DNA from 2 places in the Shewanella sp. LZH-2 genome. Region 1 is predicted to be linked to the other one. Evidence: predicted binding sites of a transcription regulator. Region 1 holds the regulator's gene; the other holds the start of a gene.
The links. Region 1 encodes sigma-54, which starts transcription at its own class of promoters, with help from an activator protein. Its sites were predicted from a motif close to GTTGGCACGNNNNTNGNNT; they were not measured.
Positions count from the first base shown of each region.

Region 2: JM642_RS13545 (DUF1328 domain-containing protein) is a predicted target of sigma-54. The motif match lies at 1,487-1,505, and genes of this name have one in related genera.

Region 1 covers NZ_CP069350.1:796,796-799,932, reverse strand. The annotation lists gene lptB (LPS export ABC transporter ATP-binding protein) at 1-365, shown strand, start outside; gene JM642_RS03655 (RNA polymerase factor sigma-54) at 472-1,947, shown strand; gene hpf (ribosome hibernation promoting factor) at 1,976-2,263, shown strand; gene ptsN (PTS IIA-like nitrogen regulatory protein PtsN) at 2,266-2,709, shown strand; gene rapZ (RNase adapter RapZ) at 2,706-3,137, shown strand, end outside.
Region 2 covers NZ_CP069350.1:3,063,664-3,066,800, reverse strand. The annotation lists gene JM642_RS13555 (diacylglycerol kinase family protein) at 1-766, opposite strand, end outside; gene JM642_RS13550 (hypothetical protein) at 921-1,115, opposite strand; gene JM642_RS13545 (DUF1328 domain-containing protein) at 1,138-1,314, opposite strand; gene JM642_RS13540 (hypothetical protein) at 2,074-3,137, shown strand, end outside.

The DNA of each region.
Region 1 (3,137 bases):
TGCTAGAAGAGTTCCATATCACCCATATTCGTGACAGCCAAGGCATGTCCTTATCGGGCGGTGAACGTCGACGCGTCGAAATTGCCCGCGCCTTAGCGGCCAACCCCAAGTTTATTCTGCTTGATGAGCCCTTTGCGGGCGTTGATCCGATCTCCGTTATCGATATCAAGAAAATTATCGAGCAGCTTAAAAGCCGAGGCCTTGGTGTACTGATCACTGACCACAATGTGCGCGAGACCTTAGACGTCTGTGAACATGCTTACATTGTGAGTCACGGTAATCTTATTGCCGAGGGCACACCCGCAGAGATCTTAGACAATCAGCAAGTTAGGGCTGTGTACTTAGGTGAACAATTCAGGCTATAGTTACTAAAACAAAGCTAATAAGCCTTGAATTTGAGAGCGCTAGGCTCCATCCATATGATATCAAGCGACCTAAACTCACAATAATAACCTAGGGATCAGCGGTAACATGAAAGCGTCACTCCAGCTCAAACTGGGTCAACAGTTAACCATGACGCCACAACTTCAGCAGGCCATTCGCCTGCTGCAACTGTCGTCATTGGAACTGCAACAAGAAATCCAGCAAGCCTTAGACTCTAATCCTCTTCTCGAGCTGGAAGAGGAGCAATTTGACGCGCCTAGCGAACGTAAGCAAGATATCGCCGATACCGACTTTAGCGAAACGACTGCCCAGCCACAGGAACAAGATAATTCCACCGTGGACATTGCCGAGTCGCTGACCAAAGAATCTCTGCCCGAAGAGTTACCCATGGATACCACTTGGGATGAAGTCTTTACCGCATCGCCAAACTCAGGTTCTGGCGCCAGCCGTGAAGATGACATGCCCTTCCAAGGGGAAACTAGCGAGGGGTTGTACGAACATTTAGAATGGCAAAAAAACCTCACGCCCTTCTCTGAAACCGATTTAGCCATTGCCACCGCGATTATTGATGCCATCGACGATCAAGGTTATCTCACTCAAAGCACTGAAGATATCCTCGAAGCCATGGGCAATCCCGAGATTGAACTCGACGAAGTTGAAGCCGTGCTCAAGCGTATTCAACACTTCGACCCCGTTGGTGTCGCGGCAAGGGATTTAAGCGAATGTTTACTGATCCAGCTATCTCATTTTTCGCCTGATACCCCTCACATCGAAAACGCCCGCATGCTGATCAAAGATCATTTAGATCTGATCGCCGCTCGCGACTTTAGGCTGTTAATGCGTAAGACCAAACTGAAAGAGGACGAGTTAAGGGACAGTATTGCGCTGATCCAAACCTTGAACCCTCGTCCCGGTTTACTCATCACCCCTGTCGATGAAGAATATGTGATCCCCGATGTATCGGTGTCGAAGAAAAACGGCCGTTGGGTGGTCGAATTAAACCCTGACTGCATGCCAAAAATCAACGTAAATCAGCAATATGCAGCAATGGCCCGAAGTTCAAAAAATCAAGCTGATAGCCAATTTATTCGTGGCCATCTGCAAGAAGCCAAGTGGTTTATTAAAAGCCTTGAAAGCCGTAACGAAACACTGCTCAAGGTGGCAAACTGCATAGTGCAATACCAACAGGGTTTCTTCGAATACGGTGAAGAAGCCATGAAACCTATGGTCCTAAACGATATCGCCGAGGCGGTAGAGATGCATGAGTCCACCATTTCACGGGTGACCACACAAAAATACATGCATACCCCAAAAGGACTTTTTGAACTAAAATATTTCTTCTCAAGCCACGTCGGGACGGATGATGGCGGTGAGTGCTCATCCACAGCAATCAGAGCTTTCATTAAGAAACTGGTTGCAGCGGAAAACCAGAAAAAACCATTAAGCGACAGCAAGATGGCTCAACTTCTGGCAGAACAGGGAATTAACGTTGCGCGCAGAACCATTGCGAAGTACCGAGAAGCGATGCTTATTCCCCCTTCCAATCAGCGTAAAAGTTTATAGCCTATTGTGAGTATCGGAGGACGTTTCTATGCAAATAAACCTAAGTGGACACCATATCGAGATTACTGAATCGTTACGGGCATATGTTGAGGAAAAGTTTTCAAAACTTGAACGTCATTTCGAACAGATCAATAATGTGCACGTTGTGCTCAATGTTGAGAAAATGCAACAGATTGCCGAAGCGAGAATCAACCTCACCGGTGGTGAAGTCTTCGCGACTTCAGAGCATGCAGATATGTATGCTGCCATAGACGTCCTGATTGATAAACTTGATCGTCAGGTTATTAAACACAAAGAGAAGTTAACAAAACACTAGCAATGGAACTTCGTACCATACTGCGGCCGGAGTGCACAACCTGCGCCACTCCGGGCAGTAAGAAAAAGGTACTGGAACTCATCAGCGACTTAGCCGCTGCCCAGTACCCCACCCTCTCATCTCAAGAGATCTTCGAAAGCCTCGTGGCGCGCGAAAAGATGGGTAGCACAGGTATAGGTAACGGTATCGCCATTCCACATGGTCGATTAACCGATATAACACAACCCATAGCGATATTGATAAAATGTGAGGAGCCGATAGCCTTTGATGCTATCGATAAACAACCCGTCGATATTTTATTTGCACTACTCGTGCCTGCCGACCAATGTCAGCAGCACCTAAGTACCTTGTCATGCATGGCTGAAAAGCTCAGTGACAAGCAAATATTAAAACAATTGCGCAAGACGCATGATGAAACGGAACTCTATCAGGTAATCATTGGATGAAACTGGTCATAGTGTCAGGGCGTTCAGGCTCAGGCAAATCGGTCGCACTTAGAGTGCTTGAAGATCTCGGCTACTATTGTGTCGATAATTTGCCTTTGCCTTTGATTGGCAGTTTGCTTGAACAGCTCAAAGGCAGTAACGATCTCGTTGCTATCAGTGTTGACGTGCGCAATTTACCAGAGCAAGACAAAGTGCTGGTTAAACAGCTTGCCAGCCTGCCTACGGGCACTGAACTCACCAGCTTCTTCTTAAACTCCAGCGATAAAGTGTTGCTCAAACGCTACAGTGAAACGCGGCGCTTACATCCCTTATCGAAGAGCCGAGTGTCACTGCAAGAAGCCATCAAGCTTGAAGGCAAATTGCTCGAGCCCCTGTCACAGCAGATGGATCACTATATAGATACCTCGAATCTGAATATCTATGAACTC
Region 2 (3,137 bases), 2.3 Mb from region 1:
CCGCGCCAGAGACGGGATTGGCGATAATCCAGGCTCGCTTATGCAGTTTGATTTCCCCTTGAGTGTACATCTGCTCCAGCGCTTTAAGTTGCCAGCGATTTAACCCTGCGGTTTTACGAATGCTTTTAATCTGTTGCAGCACCTCGGCAAAGCTGAGCTCGGGGCGGCGGCACACAAGATAAGCGGCCAGCACCATTACGGAACGCCCGCGGCCGAGCGCACAGTGGATTAATACCCGCTTTTGGGCGCGCACTTGGCGATGTAACCAGTTAATCGCCTGATTTAATTGGGCGCTAGTCGGCACACTGTGGTCAAGAATAGGGATATTCAGATAGTCGATATGCTCCTCATACAGGGACACATCGAGGCCGTCGAATTCGGCGGTGACATCTAAAATGGCGGTAATGCCATAACGATTCAGTTTAGGTAAATCGGCAGCGCTTAAGCGGCTACCCAAGTACAGATATTTATCAATGGCTTGCATTGAAGGCACGCTATCGCTGCGCCGCGCCCAGAGATTATAGAGTCGGCATCCTAGTAAAAATGGAATAAAGCCCCAACGAATATACCAAGGGATGGAACCATCCTGACGTTTTCTAAAAATACTGGCGAGATTAAACCAATAGGCCGAGCCGACAAGGGCGAGGGATAGGCTGCTCCATGCCCAAATAAAGGTGAGGATAGGGGAGTGCCCCGTTACGGCGAAATAGCCAAATAACAGCGCTCCGAACAGGTAGAAATACTTAATGTGGATCCTACTCAGCATTGGCATCTCCTCCATCGATAAACGGCGAGCCTCAGGGAAACCCACTTTATCGTAACCAATGACTGTCGCGATAAAGTGGCTCGGTGGTACTCAATTGAACTGTGGTTATCCTGATCGGCTCGTTTGTGGGACTCACTACTCGCTGTCATCCGTTTTAGCAGCGGGTATCTTTCGCTTTAACGCCTTCTTTCAGTTCTTCACAGGCATCTTCAATTGCATTGCCGGTATCAGTGATGGCTTCATCGATTTTTTCGCCTGCATCCTCGGCGTGGTTGTCGCTACAGGCTGACAATCCAAAGGTTAATAATAAGGCTAAAAATGCATTGGTAATTATGGTCATAGGTTTCATATTGATTCTCCTTTTATCCAATTTAAGCGCGTGGTGCCTTGCCCTTAAGGGCATTGACCAGCAGGGAAATCACAAGTAATACAATAAATAGGAAGAAAATAATCTTTGCGATCCCCGCTGCGGCGCCAGCGATCCCCGTAAATCCAAACAGTCCGGCGATAATGGCCACAACCAGAAACATTAAGGTCCAACCTAACATAGCCGCCTCCTTTGTCTTATTTCGGTTTTTCTGTCTTCTCTCACTCTGCATGTTTACGTCGAGTGAGCTAGTGGAGTTCGTTGTTGAGAGCTAGTGAAGTAAGTTGAATGTGCTAAGTTGCGTCTTACATACCGTTATCACTCAATCCCGCAATAAACTCACAAAGGAGATATTGCGAGCTTAATGCCAACTTTGAAATTCTTGGTTAATCTACTGATTATTAGTGTAATTTTTAAATGTCGTATTGGCGGGAGTATTTGCTGATATAAGCGAGATAGGCAATTTTTACCTGCGATTCGGTAAGAGTTGCCATTAGAAAATTGTGAGAAACAGCATAATGGCTTTGGAGGAGTCCGAGAGGGTATGATGTTGTTGGTTTAGAATGGGTAGTAATATTTTCTGTCCAGAATTTTCACCTTAGCTGATAGCTACTTATTGGTGTTAGTTCGAAAACTATCACTGCTGAGTACCACCCAAGCACTACGGGATGACTTATCTCGTCCGAAACATGCCATTCTTGAATTAAATTAACTCAATTTATTGCCTTGGATACTGTCCCGCGTTCTGATAACTCTCATTCGAGTCATTTAAAGCAAGAGCAATTTGTAGGTGAATTAAAGATTCTACATTTATTTTTTAAAAGATAATTTTTCATCTTCACAGTAGTCGTGATTTTTATACTAATGATGTATTTTATGTACTAAGGCTACATGGCAATATTATATCTTTAATAGAGTTTGGACGAAATTGTAAATGAGGATGTTAAAGTTTTTTCATGGTGTTTTTTTTATTTTTCCGCTTATCAGCTTTTTTTCATATGGTTCCATAACCTCAAAGACTGCAGCATACGTATGTCATAATTGTAGCAATGCAGATTTTATTAGCTTAGTGAAAAAAGAGGCTCTTTCGAATAACTGTAAGTTTACAACATCAAAAGGAGAGACTTCTCAAGACGAAAAGGGTTGTTATAATCAAAATGAAAAAATGATTGTAGTAAATCCCACTTCAAAAATTGCAAGCAAGTTTATTGTCCAATCCACGGGGAAATTGGGTGGCAGTGAGATAAAGTCATTACCATTAACACAAGGTGAGAAGAATGATTTAGACATATTTTATCAAATTGATAATTCATTCAGTCAACTTAGTTCGAAATCAATTGTGGCTTATGCTGGAGAATATGATAACAGCAATTTAAATAAGAAAGTGCCATCTGCAAAGTTTGATCAAAAGCTTGATTATAATAAAAATGCCCAGTGTAGTATGTCATCTTTCCCAACTGATTTTTTTACATCAAAAGATTATAAACAACGAGTGTTGAATGAGCTTGGTGCTTTAATGAAGGCAAGTTTAAAGGATCTAACTTGGACGCAGTTTGTTGGTGGCTTTAAGGATACAGATCTGACGGGGCTGAATCTAGAGCTTACTGATGTTGATATTATTTTTAATCATAGTAATGCGAGAAAAATATTTGTGCATGTGATTTATGACAAAAATGATTACCGTGTTGCTCCAGATAATAGACTAACTTTTAGTGTATCATATGTAGGTGAATATTATAGGGAAGGGAATAAAAATATAAGTTTTAATTTTGAATTAGAGCCAGATCTTTCTTATGCTGGAGGTGTTTCAATTAGTGACCTTTTCACACCATCAGGTAGTGATAATTCAGTGCGATTTTATGGGGATAAGGTTGATCCATGCCTAGTGCAATTTTTTGAACTAAACAAAACTCAAGCCACTACACAAACTCCTCTGTCTAATGATGAAATATATGGCCATTGGGCAGGTGTTCTAGATGAGGGCGGTGGGAAAATTTGTCGCTT